2 regions of the Bradyrhizobium diazoefficiens genome follow, and region 2 is predicted to be linked to the other one. Evidence: predicted binding sites of a transcription regulator. Region 2 holds the regulator's gene; the other holds the start of a gene.
What was found. Region 2 encodes LexA, which represses DNA repair genes until DNA is damaged. Its sites were predicted from a motif close to TGTTCNNNNTGTGTTCNG; they were not measured.
Positions count from the first base shown of each region.

Region 1: JJC00_RS35245 (ATP-dependent Clp protease adaptor ClpS) is a predicted target of LexA. The motif match lies at 5,573-5,590, and genes of this name have one in related genera.

Region 1 is NZ_CP067102.1:7,547,769-7,554,881, forward strand. It holds gene JJC00_RS35220 (selenium-binding family protein) at 1-549, opposite strand, end outside; gene JJC00_RS35225 (dihydrodipicolinate synthase family protein) at 888-1,826, opposite strand; gene JJC00_RS35230 (methyl-accepting chemotaxis protein) at 1,966-4,047, opposite strand; gene JJC00_RS35235 (enoyl-CoA hydratase) at 4,170-4,940, opposite strand; gene JJC00_RS35240 (MarR family winged helix-turn-helix transcriptional regulator) at 4,953-5,414, opposite strand; gene JJC00_RS35245 (ATP-dependent Clp protease adaptor ClpS) at 5,624-7,113, shown strand, end outside.
Region 2 is NZ_CP067102.1:4,177,444-4,184,556, reverse strand. It holds gene JJC00_RS19480 (molybdopterin molybdotransferase MoeA) at 1-985, shown strand, start outside; gene lexA (transcriptional repressor LexA) at 1,161-1,862, shown strand; gene JJC00_RS19470 (hypothetical protein) at 2,057-2,260, shown strand; gene JJC00_RS19465 (hypothetical protein) at 2,452-2,886, shown strand; gene JJC00_RS19460 (ComEC/Rec2 family competence protein) at 2,897-5,182, opposite strand; gene JJC00_RS19455 (DUF2171 domain-containing protein) at 5,280-5,513, opposite strand; gene JJC00_RS19450 (MFS transporter) at 5,902-7,113, shown strand, end outside.

The sequences.
Region 1 (7,113 bases), 3.4 Mb from region 2:
GCGGTCGATCTCCCACCGTCCAAGAACCTCGAACGTCTCGCAATCCATGATGAAGACGCCCGGAGGCCCGTTGGTGCCGTCCTTACCGCCGCCTCCCAGCGTGCTCACGTAAATGCCGTCCGGCCCGCAATGGATCGTGTGCGGCCGCGAGTAGCCAGTCTTCTTGAAGACTTCCTCGGGCTCGATGATCTTGTGGATCTTGGCCTTGGTCGGATCGGGCTTGGTATCGATGACGTAGATCCGCGACGAGCGCAGCCCGGGGATGATGAGATAGCGCCGCTCGATGAAGGCGTGTCCGGCGAGCGGCGACAAGGCGGAGGAGCAGGCATTCCAGCCGAAGTGATGAAACTCGTCGCCCTTGTTGGGCATCGGCACGGTGTGGACGATTTGGCTATAGGTCGGCGATCCCGGCTTGACGTCGATGACTGCGAGGGCATCCGGCTTTGAAAAATCCGGACTGAGCAGCAACGTGTAGGCAAAGTTCTCCGCAGGTGCATCCATCGCAAGCTTGGGCGATGCGTGAAAGGTGGGATCCGGCCTCATCGTCATGGCACTGCCTCCCTGTTTTTTCGGCTCGCGCCAACCTGGCTCGGGATAACGGCATAATGAACATCTGCGACGCGACGGCTTGAGATGCTCCGTGGCCTGGTTGGCGAGCGTACAATACGTCATCGCCGAGCCGCGGGAAACCGCCCGAACCGCGCCAATTCGACGCCTTCAGCCAAACGGACTTGGACGAGGCATGTCCAACACGCGCCTTTTACCGACGTCGTCCTGGCGAAAACCAGGACCCATTACCCCGGAGAGTGGTCGTGGCGCGAGCCGGTCCACGGGTGCAGTCTGGATTGCTTCGCCGCAAGAGCTCCTCGCAATGACGGCGGAGAGCCCTACTTCCCCCACCGCAACGCCAGCGCGTCACGCTCCTTGGCCAATTCCAGCAATCCCGCGCGCGTCGCCGGGTGCAGCGGTTGCAGCGGATGGCGCACCGCATCCGACTTGATCACGCCGCCGGCCTGCATCATCGCCTTGCAGGCAATCAGGCCGCATTGGCGGTTCTCGTAGTTGATCAGCGGCAGCCAGCGTTCATAGGCGGCCTTCGCCTTCTCCCGATCACCCGCGAAGTAGGGATCGATGATCTGGCGGATGCCGTCGGGATAGCCGCCGCCGGTCATCGCACCGGTTGCGCCCGCATCGAGATCGGCGAGCAGCGTGATCGCCTCTTCGCCATCCCAGGGTCCCTCGATGTCCTTGCCGCCGGCCTCGATCAGGCTGCGGAGCTTTGACGCCGCGCCTGCGACCTCGATCTTGAAATAGCGGACGTTGGAGAGTTCGCGCGCCAGCCGCGCCAGCAGCTCGACCGACAGCGGCGTGCCCGCCACCGGCGCGTCCTGGATCAAGATCGGAATGTTGATCGCACCCGAAAGCACCCTAAAGAATTCCACAACCCCCTTCTCCGGCACCCGGAAGGTGGCGCCATGATAGGGCGGCATCACCATGACCATGGCCGCACCGGCGGCCTCGGCCTGCTGGCTCCGCGCCGCGCACACCGCCGAGCTGAAATGAGTGGTGGTGACGATCACAGGCACGCGGCCCGCGACGTGCTCCAGCACCGCCTGCATCACGCTCTCGCGCTCGGCGTCGGTGAGCACGAACTGCTCGGAGAAATTGGCGAGGATGCAGATGCCGTTTGAGCCGGCATCGATCATGAAATCGATGCAGCGGCGCTGCCCCTCGAGATCGAGCTCGCCGCGCTCGTCGAAGATGGTGGGCGCAACCGGGAACACGCCGCGATAGGGGCGCTGGGCGTTGTGGGGGGTGACCGGCATCGAAATTATCTCCCTGTCGTCCTGCCGCTAGTTTTGATGCGCCGGCGAGGCATGTTAGAGCGTGGTACCGCTACCATTTACAGGGCGCGTGCACGCGCGGCAATGCCGATCCGCGTGCCGTTGGACAGGGAACAAAAGCCTAGGCGGATTTCACCGCGCCAAGGAAGCCCTCGACCGCGACGCGGAGACGGTCGGCGTCGGCCGACATTTTGGTCACGGACTGGGACAGCACCGTGCCGGCGTTGCCGGTCTCCTGGTTGAGCTTGGCGACGCTGCCGATGGTATCGGTGACCTCACGGGTGCCCTGGGCGGCATGCTGGAAGTTGCGCGAGATTTCGGTGGTGGCCGCGCGCTGCTGTTCGACGGCAGCCGCAATCGCGGTCATCTTCTCGTCAATGCCGCTGATGGCCCCGCCGATCGAACGGATGGCGGCGACCGCCTGCCCGGTCGCGCCCTGGATCTCCTCGACCTGGCGCGAGATTTCCTCGGTCGCGGTCGCGGTTTGTGCCGCGAGGCTCTTGACCTCGCCGGCAACCACGGCAAAGCCGCGGCCGGCTTCGCCGGCCCGGGCGGCCTCGATGGTGGCGTTCAAGGCGAGCAGATTGGTCTGGCCGGCGATGGCGTGGATCATCTTCACGACTTCGCTGATGCGGCCCGCGGTCTGGTCGAGGATCTCGACGGTGGCATTGGTCTGCTCCACCTGTGAAACCGCTTCGCGCGCATCGCGTGCGCTGGACTGCACCTGCGCGGAGATTTCGCCGACAGAAGCCGAAAGCTCCTCGGTCGCAGCCGCAATGCTTTCGAGATTGTTGGTGGCCTGCTCGGCGGCGGAGGAGACCGCAGCCGTCTGGTTGCTCGATTCCGACACCAGCGTGCGCACTTCGGTCGCGGTGGCATCGAGCTCCTTGGTCGACGCGGCGACGCTGTGGATCACCGCCTGCACGGCGTCGTCGAAACTTCGGCACGCGTCGTCGACGGTACCGGAGCGGGCGAGCTGCAGCGCCTGCTGTGATTCGCGCTCCCGGCCCAGACGTTCCGCGGTCGCCGCGCTCTCGCGCAGGCTTTCGAGCGCGGCGGCCATGGTGCCGAACTCGTCGGGATATCGGGATTGCGGAACCGGCGTCGCATAGTCACGGGCGCTGATCCGTGCGATGGCGTCGAGAATGGCGCGCACCGGGCGCATCAGGCGATTGCGCACGACGTACACGCCGGCGAGCGTCACGGCGAGTGCCAGCAGGAAGGCAAGCGACTGGATCACGAGATTGGTCAGCGCCTTCGCCTGCACCGTCTCGGCGCGCGCGATCGATTGGTCGAGCGCCTTGGTTGCAACAGCAACGATCAGCGGGAACGGCGACTGGCACAGCGTGTTCCATTCCGAGGCGGCCATCGCCGGTTTGCCGCTGCCGTCAAAATTCTTGGTGAGATCGCCGATCTGCTTGAGGACGCCGTCGGTCTTGGCCTGCGCGTCCTTCGCCGCGGTGACCAATTCCGCCGTCACGTCCGGCGCAGCCAGCAATTCGGCCATGCCGGACCAGCCGGAGGCAATTGTGCCGTCCCATTGCGCCACCGTGCGCTTCTGAACGTCGTCGAGCGGCTTGCTGCTGTTGACGTTCGAGCGCAGCGCCGAACAATGGATTCCATAGCGGTCGCGCACCTGCCAGGCGAGACGGCGGACCTGGATCATGCGGGCGATGAAGGGATCGTCCATCCAGGCGCGGTTCGACACCGCGGTAGAGGCGAGGTTCGCGGTCTCGATGACTTTGGTGACGGCGTCGTACCAGGAATTGGTCCGCTCGATCTTGCGCTCGGCGCGCGGACGTTTGGCTTCGTCGTAGAACAACTGGAACTGCGGCGCGGCCTCGCCCCAGCGCTGCTTCAGTGTGCTCGCAAGCTCGTCGCGCCGCGCGAAGGCGACGCTGGCCATTGCGGCGCTGACGCCTTCATAGCCACCCTGCTCCGCCTTCTCGGCCTCGGCAAGCTTTGCGCGTGGGTCGTCGTCGCCGAGCAGCGCGCTCTGGGCGTCGCCGCGATTGTTGCGCAGCGACAATACGCCGTGGAAGATCGCCTTGTCGGCGGCGGCGAGCCGCGCGGTCTCGAGACTGTCGCTGTAGCGGCCGAAGGCCCCGACCATCTGGATCGCCGTGCTGGCGAGCGCACCGGCCGCCAGCAAGGCCATCAACACCAGGAGAAGCGAACTTACCGATTTCTTAAACATTGCCATGGGTCAGGGGCCTGCTCTTCCAAGAGAGGCCACCTTGCACCGCGACATGCCAATGTTCGGTTAAGGTTTTAGTCAAATGAGGGGAATTCCCGATTTGCCAGACCCTTAACCAGGCCGCGGCGTCACGAAACCTTCGTGAAATCCGGCGGGCGGCGCTCTGCAAAGGCGGTAAACGCCTCACGCGCCTCCGCCGTGCGCAGGCGCTGCCCGAATTGCTCGCCCTCCGCCAGCATCTGCGCCACCAGCGCCTCGCCGTTGCGCATCAGCTTCTTGGTCGCGGTGAGCGCACCGGCCGGCTGTCGGGCCAGACGCTGGGCGAGCGCAAGCGCCTCGGCGTCGAGCTTGTCGAGCGGCACCACGCGGTTGACCAGGCCCCATTCCAGCGCGGCCTTGGCCGGCACGGTCTCACCGAGCGCAAACATCTCATAGGCGCGGGCATAACCGATGCGCGCCGGCATCAGCAGGCTCGACGCGGCCTCCGGCACGAGCGCGAGACCGACGAAAGGCGTCGACAATTGCGCGTTGTCGGCGAGCACGACGAGGTCGCAATGCAGGAGCATCGTGGTGCCAATGCCAACGGCGCGGCCTTGCACGGCCGCGATCAGCGGGCGGGTGCAACGCGCCAGCGACTGGATGAAACGGCCGACGTTACGGCTGCCTTCGGACTTGCCTGACGCCACGGCCGCAAACTCGCCGACATCATTGCCGGCGGTGAACATGTCACCCTCGCCGCGGATCAACAGTACGCGCGCGGACGGATCGAACTCGGCGGATTCGATGGTGTCGGCGAGCTTGCCGTACATCGCATCCGTCAGCGCGTTCTTCTTGTCAGGGCGCGCCAGCGTGATCGTGAGAATTCCATCCTGGTTCTCGATCCGGACATGCTCGGTCATGGTTCTCTCCTGCTATTTCTCTGGGTCTCTTGTCAGATCTCTTGGAAACTTGTCCTGAATGCTCGTCAGCCAGCGCGCGACGACGTCGATCTCCGCGCTGGTAAATCCTTCCGTCAGCGCCGCGTTGACCGCGGCCGCGTCGGTCTTCGCCTGCACCAGCACGGCGCGGCCCTTCGGCGTTAGCCATACGCGCCAGGCGCGGCCGTCCTCGCGATCGGCCCGCCGCTCGACCAGCCTCGCCGCAGCGCTGCGATCGACCAGGCCGGAAATGCCGGCCGGCCCCATATCGAGCGCCGCGCCCGCCTCGCCCATCAGGACGCCATCCTGCTTGCCGAGGATGAACAGCAGCCCCGCCTGCGCCGGCGTCACCTCGCTTGAGGGCTGCGCCGCCATCCAGCGCTGCAAGCGCCGTTGCGCGACGTTCAGCAGATAGATCAGCCGATGATGCCTCGCTGCGTCCGCTTTATTTCGCATGCGAAATACATAGTCGACACGGATCGGATTGTCAAAAGGGAGCCCCGTGCTGCTGACGCGGCGCGTGAAGACGGCCGGCGGCGGGGGTGGCGCGCATTAGACCTCGCGTCCAACTGCAATTTGTCGCGGACGTCACGCTTGACGGCCGCTTGGTTTTATGTTCCCTATTCGTTCTATTCTATCATAGATTGTCCCGGAGACCTTTCGTGATGAACAGTATGCGGAGCGAGAGCCAGCCGACCCAGCTCGTTATTCACAATGATGACGATACGCCGGACCAATTCGTGATGGATCTGCTCCGTCAGGTTTTCGGCAAGACCGAGCGTGAAGCGACCGCACTGATCACTCAGATCGAGCAGAAGGAAAAGGCGATCTGCGGGCCTTACCCGCAATCCGTCGCCGAGGCCCTTTTCAAATCCACACAACAATCCATCGGCCTGGCCGGCCACCGGCTGCAGGTCACGCTTGAGGCGATCAAGACTCCTTGCGAACTCTGCGGCAAGCCTGAGGGGAAGACGGACGTTCGGATCGGCAACCGCGCGGTCTGGCTGTGTGGCGAATGCATGCGGGCTGCGGACGGGCCCTCGAACGAACAAGAAGAAAATTTCGACTTTGCCTGCGACGTCCTTGATTGGCACTTTGCCGCCACGGCGCGCAGCAAACTCGTGACCACGATCCGCCAGTTTCCTGGCCACATGCGGGTCGATGTCCAGGCAGCGGTCGACCGGCTGTTCGGCAAGGCCACCCGGTTGTTCGGGCTGAACGAGGAGCAGCGCTACGAAACGCTGTCGATTTCGCGACTCCTCCAGAGCGGCCGCTATGCGGTCGCGATCGCCCCGCTGCAATATTCAGACGTCGACGTGGGCGAGAAGAGTCCAGTCAAGTGTCTGGATAATGGACTATGGCTGTGCGAGCAGGATCATCTCCGCTATGCGGTTTTGCTCTGCGCCCACCGCGAATACAGTCGCGAGCCGGGCATTCGGATCGAGATCCTGGTGCCATCGGGCTCAGCAGGTGCGGCCCTGGTCCAGCAATGCTTCAGCGAGTTGGAAGAGGCCGTCCACGCCGCACGGACCTATCGCGGCAAGATCCTGTCGCTTGATGCCGACTCCGACTATCGCGGGCGGTCGCGCGGCATCACGGTGCATCGATTGCCGCAGGTCGCGCGCGAGGAAGTGATCCTGCCGGAGCAAACCTTGCGGCTGCTCGACCGCAATGTGCTGACCTTCGTCGGCACCCGCGAACAGTTGCGCCGGCTTGGCCAGTCGACGCGCAAGGGCATCCTGCTGTACGGCCCGCCCGGCACCGGCAAGACCCATACGATCCGCTATCTCGCGACACACCTACCCGGACATACGACGCTGATCATCACCGCCGAGCAGATCGGCCTTCTTGGTGCCTATATGAGCCTGGCACGGCTGCTGCAGCCGTCGATGGTGGTGATCGAGGATGTCGATCTCATCGCCCGCGATCGCGACGACATGGGGCCGTGTGAAGAATCCATGCTGAACAAGCTCCTCAACGAGATGGACGGACTGAAGGAGGATGCAGACATCCTGTTCGTCCTGACCACGAACCGGCCCGAGGACCTCGAAGGCGCGCTTGCTGGTCGCCCGGGTCGCATCGATCAGGCGATCGAAGTACCGCTCCCTGACGAGACCAGCCGCGGCAAGCTGGTCCGGCTCTACGGCAAGGGGTT
Region 2 (7,113 bases):
CGCTGCCGGCCGTCCGTTTGCGGGAACTGTCGGCGCCGGCGAAGCGGTCCGGATCTTCACTGGTGGCGTCGTTCCCGACGGCGCTGATGCAGTCGTGATCCAGGAGGATACCGTCGCCGATGGCGAGCGCATCGCGATCAAGGAGGCAGCCGTCACCGGGCGGCACATTCGGCCGGCCGGCATCGATTTCTCCGAGAGTGACGTGCTGCTGCACAAGGGCGCCCGGCTCACCGAGCGCGACCTCGCGCTCGCCGCCGGCATGAACCACCCGCACCTTAGCGTCCAGCGTCGTCCAAAGGTCGCGATTCTCGCCACCGGCGACGAGCTGGTGATGCCGGGCGCCACGCCCGGCCATGGCCAGATCGTCTATTCCAATGGCTACGCCTTGCATGCGCTCGCCCGCAGCGAGGGGGCTGACACCATCGACCTCGGGATTGCGGCCGACACGCTTGCCGCCACCACCGCCGGCATCCGCCGCGCGCGCGAATCCGGCGCCGACATCCTGATCACCACGGGCGGTGCCTCGGTCGGCGACCACGATCTGGTGCAGCAGGCGCTCCGCGACGAAGGCACGTCGATGGCGTTCTGGAAGATCGCGATGCGGCCGGGCAAGCCGATGATGAACGGGCAGCTCGGGGCGATGCGCGTGATCGGCCTGCCCGGCAATCCCGTGTCATCCTATGTTTGCGGCTTCCTGTTCATGGTGCCGCTGATTCGCGCGTTGTCGGGCCGTTCGATGGTTCATCACCGCCGCGAACGCGCCGTGCTCGGCCGCGACGTCGGCGCCAATGACCAGCGCGAGGATTATCTGCGCGCCCGCCTCGATGTGCGTGATGACGGCACGCTGATCGCCCTTCCCGTCAATCGCCAGGACTCCTCGCTGCTTGCGAATCTCGCTGCGGCACAGGCACTTCTCGTGCGCGAACCGTTCGCACCGAAGGCCGAAGCGGGAGCGCCCTGCGAGGTGCTGCGACTGCCCGTTTGAGCGCTTCGTTCGCAACCGTTCCGCGAACTTTGTCGCGTTCACGGTAAATTAAGCAGTTGCGGAACATGTATCGAACATATAGTGTCCGTTCATGATTTGTTTCGAGCGTGCAGCGGCTTATTGCCGAATTCACGTCTCGGAATCGAACGACATCAACCGGGGGATTTTGGTCGAGATGTTAACGCGCAAACAATACGAGCTCCTGCGGTTCATCAGCGAGCGCCTGAAGGAAAGCGGCGTGCCGCCCTCCTTCGACGAGATGAAGGACGCGCTCGATCTGCGCTCGAAATCGGGCATCCATCGCCTGATCACTGCGCTCGAGGAGCGCGGCTTCATCCGGCGCCTGCCCAACCGCGCCCGCGCCATCGAGGTGATCAAGCTGCCTGAGCTCCAGGCCGCCGCCGGCAGCCGCCGCGGCTTCACGCCGAGCGTCATCGAAGGCAATCTCGGCAAGGTACGCACGACGTCGAGCCCGCCCGCCGACGAGGGTGAGCGTCCCGTTGCGGTGCCCGTGATGGGCCGGATCGCGGCCGGTACGCCGATCGAGGCGTTGCAGACCCGCAGCCACACCATCAGCGTCCCGCCCGACATGCTCGGCTCGGGCGAGCATTACGCGCTCGAAGTGCGTGGCGACTCAATGGTGGAAGCCGGCATTCTCGATGGCGACATGGCGCTGATCCAGCGCAACGAGAGCGCCGACACCGGCGACATCGTCGTCGCCCTGATCGACGACGAGGAAGCAACCTTGAAGCGTTTCCGCCGCCGTGGCGCCTCGATCGCGCTCGAGCCGGCGAATGCGGCCTATGAGGTCCGCATCCTGCCGCCCAACCGGGTCAAGATCCAGGGCAAGCTGATCGGGCTGTACCGCAAGTACTGAGCGCGTCAAGTACTGAGCGCGTCGCAATCGACGACCACCATCAACGATTGGAGCGGACGATTGTCCGCTCCGGCTGGATAGTCTTTCTGGTTTTGCACAGATTATCCGGCCCCCTCTCCAGCGCTACATCCTCGGCACGCCGCAACGAAGCACGCATCGCTTCGCAGGCCTTTAAGAAGACCGAGGAGGCCACCATGCGCAAGCTCGTATTGAGCACTGTCACGATGGCGCTGATCGCAGCATCAGCGTCGCAAGCCTTCGCGGCACAAAAGCCGCATCACGCCCACAAAGCTCCGCAGGCAACGAACGAACAATTCCGCGATGCCCGCAACGCCGTCACACGGCCCACCCCGCCGGCCTGGCCGTATGCGGGCTGGTCAGCGCCCGCAGGCCGTTGACCGAACGGCTCTCCAAATGCATGAGAGCAGGCTTTGTTCCTCACGTATTTGAAAAAGATATTGTGATGGCGGCTTGCGGATCCAAGCCGCAGATTTGCCCCCAACATCGCATATGATCACAGGCTTCCACTCTGATAGAGGCCTGCGCCTCAGAAGAGGCGCGGTGCTCTATCCCGATTGAGGAGCACCCGATGTGTGACTATAGCCTGCATGCCGTCGCGACCCGTCCCGCAGAGGTTGGCGAGACGATCGTCACGACAACGTTCCGTGGCACCTCGACGCGCGGCTTCGCTTCCGAAGCCGACATGTCAGTTGCGGTCTGCCTGCTGCCGGGAACGGAGCTCGCCTTCGCCGACAACGTCCGCTACGATAATCGCTGGATCTGGACGCGCACCGTCAACTCGCGCGTCGGCAAGTTCGGCAAGGTCGATCCGCACGTTCCTGATCGTCATCACGACGCGATCGAATTCCCCGACGGCAAATACGTGCTGGTGACGCAGCTCGTGGAAGGCCAGCGTGCAACCGTGCTGCAGCTGCCCGTGACGCAGCCGCTCGGCGAGCGCGAGCACAAGCCGCATGTCATCGCCGACAGCCACTCGACGTCCCCGCGTCTGCCGATCGGCTGATAGGTCGACCTCAGTCCTCGGCCTGAAGGTCGGCCTCTGACGGCGTTGCGTCTTTGGCGCGCGGAGCCGCCGACCTTGGCATGAGGGTCCGTTCGAAATCTCCATCGCCGGCCGCCGCCGGCGACCAGGGGCGGTTTGCACCCCTCGACTTCACCGCCGCAATCGCAAAACCGTCGCCACGCTGCGTCAGCGCCAGCGCGCCCTGGCGCGCGAGACGCGGCCGATCGACCACCATGGCACCGCAATCCGGCGGCGCGGGCCTTGACGTCACCACCAGTGCCGCGCGGCTGCAATCGTCGTTCAGCGCGTCGATGCGCAGCGCCTGCGCAATCATCCGGCCGTCGGCGAGTGGCGTCACGCAGCCGGACTCGTCACACGACACGCCTTTACTGAGCGAGGCGCTGGCCGCATCGCGCGGGTCGGCGTCCGCCGCGAGCCACTCCTTGATCAGGAAATTGTCCTTGTTGGTCCTCATCAGATGCAGCTGCCCGTCCCTGCCCCGCACCGCGACGCTCTGGCCGTCACCGGCGATAAGGATGTCGGGTTGCCGGACCGACAGACCCCAGACGGTTGCCGCCATGAGGACGAAGGCGCCCGACCAGCGCAGCGGCGTGCGCAGCAGGCCCATCAGGATCAGGCCGAGGCTCGCAGCGATCAGCGGCGCGGTGCCGAAGGCGGCGATGTGCCCGATCGCGCCGGGCAGCGCGGCGACCCAGCGCGACACCGCCACCATCCAGTCGATCCCGATTCCCATCAGCCACCAGAACACACCGTCGAGCCCGAACGGGGCCGCGAGCAATCCCAGCAGTCCAGCAGGCATCACCAGCGCCGACACCACCGGCATCGCGCCGAGATTGGCGAGCACGCCGTAGGGCGTGACGCGGTGGAAATGGAAGGCGGCATAGGGCGTGGTCGCGAGCCCCGCGATCATCGAGGCCATGAACAACATCGCGATCTCGCGACCGCCCCACAGGGCGATGCGCGCAGTCGTCGAATGATCGGGAGATGCGAACAGGTTCGGCATGCCGATCTGCACCAGCGCCACAAGCCCAAGCGTTGCCGCAAAGGACATCTGGAAGCTCGGATGCACCAGCGCCTCCGGCGCGACCGCAAGCACGATCAGAGCCGCCACCGCCAGCGTGCGGAACGTGATCGCGCGGCGATCGACCATGACAGCGATCAGCACCACTGCCGTCATGAAGAACGACCTTTGGGTCGCAACCTCCGCGCCCGAGAGCAGCAAATAGAATGCGGACGCGACCAGCGCCGCGGCGGCCGACCATTTCTTGATTGCGAAGCCGGCCGCGAGCCCGGGGATCAGCGCCAGCAGCGCGCGGACCGCAAAGAAGACGACGCCGGCGACGACGGCCATGTGATAGCCGGAGATCGACAGCACATGGCCGAGGCCGGAGATGAACATCGCGTCGTTGACGGGCGTGGTGATCGCATCGCGGCGGCCAGTCAAAAGCGCAGTCGCGATGGCGCGGTTGTCGCCATCGAGCGTGGCGCGGATCCGCGCGTCGATCGCATCGCGCAGGCCTTGCATCACCGCCGCATAGCGTAGCCGCAGGCCTCCGACATCGGGCGGCACTGATGCCGTGATCGCGCCCATCACGAAACCGGAGGCGCCGATGCCCTGGAAGAACATGTCGCGCGAGAAATCGTAGCTGCCCGGCCGCAACGGCGCGAGCGGCGGCATCAGCCGCGCCTTCAGCTGCACGAAGCTGCCGACATCGGGCGCGGTGCCCTTGCGCACGGAGAGGCGGACGCGCTCCAGCTTGACGTCGCTGCCCTGCGCCTCCATCGCGGTGACGCGCAGCACGAAACGGTCGGTGCGCTCGCGGATGTCGCGGGTCTCGACGAAGCCCGACAGCGACACCGAATAAAGCGGCTTTGCGAGCACATTGTGCGCGATGCGTGCCGTCTTCCACGTCGCCATGGCAAAGCCGGCCGCGACCGCCGCGATCATGATCGCCGGCGCAAACCAACGATTTCGCCGCAACAACACCGCCCCGAGCGCCAGCGCCACCGCCGTCGCGGCAACGACCCACAGCACCGGCTCATGATCGGCGGCGAAGTAGAGCGCGATGCCACAGCCGAAGGCGATGGGCACCCAGGGAAACACTCGCCCGGCGCCGGCTTCGGCCTTTGCCCATTCGCGCAGCGTCCCGACGATCGCGGGCCAAACGCCAAAGCCCGCCGGCACAAAGCCGCCGGCAGACGCGGCCCGACCGGTCGTCGGCCAAGTCCCGGCGATCCCCTGCGAGGCACGCTGTGGCCGGCCCGGCTCTGCCATTCCTTAGCAACCCTGCGATACGCGACAGGGGCAGAGGCTACCGGAACGTGCAGGCGGCCGAATAGCGGTACGGATCAGGAACGAGCGGGCCCCAGCCCTACTTTTCCTCTTCCATCGTCACGGCCACGTCCGCCTTGGCCGACAGGCGGACCTTGTTGCCCTCGACACCGGCGACGAGGCCTTTGTCGATGAAATGGTGATGGCCCTTGTGGCTGCCCTCACCGCTGTCCTTCTTGGTCAGCTTGATGCGGTTGCCCTCGACCCTGTCGACCGTGCCGACATGGACGCCGTCGGCACCGATGACTTCCATATGCTCTGCAATGTTTTGCATGGGGGGATCCTCTGATAGACCCCACACAACGCCTGGGACGACCTTCCGTTCGCTGCCCGCCAGACGTCACGGAGAATTTGAGCTCGTGCGACCTGCTTCGCAAACGCGCCGGGCGCGGGTCGATTGAGCCGAAAGTCTCATAAGGTGCCCGCCCCTGGTGGGATTACACTACGGTTCCCCGCCTCCCCGGCAGACGGGTAAGGCAGTGGAGGCTCGCGGTTCTAAGGCCGCAGGAGCTCACCTCAGGTGGACCAAAATTCCCCTGAGGTCAGGCGTTGCCGACGCAACTCGTGAACAGGCGCATGCAACGCCGCGCATCACGCACTCCGCGAGAAGATCGACCGCTGAAACAATGCGAGGAGACATCTTGAAACCATAGGAGTTGCAAATGCCCATGCAAATACCGAGCGATTTTCGCCGCGTGATCATCGCTGCGTCGGTGGGAAACATCATCGAATGGTATGATTTCTATATCTTCGGCAGCCTGGCCGCAGTTCTATCGTTCAAGTTCTTCGAGCAATCCCACCCGGTTGCAGCCCTCCTCAGCACGATCGCGCTCTTTACGGCAGGATTTCTCATCCGTCCGCTGGGGGCCTTCCTGTTCGGATGGATGGGTGATCGGGTCGGCCGCAAATATACGTTTCTCATCACACTCAGCGGAATGGGACTGGGCACGGGGGCGATCGGATTGATCCCGACCTACCAGTCGATCGGTCTGACGGCCGCGTTCGTTCTCTTCGGCCTGCGCATGATCCAGGGTCTGTGCCTGGGCGGCGAATATGGTGGCGCCATCACCTACGTCGCCGAGCATGTGCCGGACGATCGACGCGGCTACTACACCGGCTGGCTGCAGACCTCTCCGACTCTCGGGATCGTGGTGTCGCTGGCCGTCATCGTCCTCACGCGGACATATGCCGGCAATCAGGCCTTCGACGAATGGGCCTGGCGCGTTCCGTTCCTGGCGTCCTTCCTGCTGGTGGCCATCGCCATCTATATCCGTCTCCAACTCCAGGAGACGCCGATCTTCCAGGAGATCAAGGCTCGCGGGCAGATGACCAGGAACCCCTGGAAGGAGGCCTTCCTGAGCGCCAACATCAAATACATCGGGATCGCCATTGTGGTCCTGATCGGACAGGGCGTGGTCTGGTACAGCGGTCAGTTCTGGGCGCTGTACTTCCTACAGCAGGTCTCCAAAGTGGACCCGGTGACCTCGGCCTACATCGTGGGAGCGGCGCTGCTGATTGCAACCCCGAGCCTGATCTTCTTTGGCTGGCTGTCGGATCAGATCGGCCGCAAGCCGGTGATCCTGGGCGGCATGCTGCTTGCCGCGATCACCTACTATCCACTGTATCTGTGGCTCGGAACGGTTACGCAGCCCGGAAGCATCAACTATCCGATCGCGGTCTTCATCATCTTCATCCTCGTCTGCTACGTCGGGATGGTGTACGGGCCAGTCGGCGCGTTCCTGGCGGAATTCTTCCCCGCCAGGATCCGGTACACGTCGGTCTCGGTGCCGTACCACATCGGCAATGGCTGGGGTGGCGGACTGGTGCCGTTCATCACGTCGGCCGCTTTCGCCGCGACCGGCAGCATCGGCTAC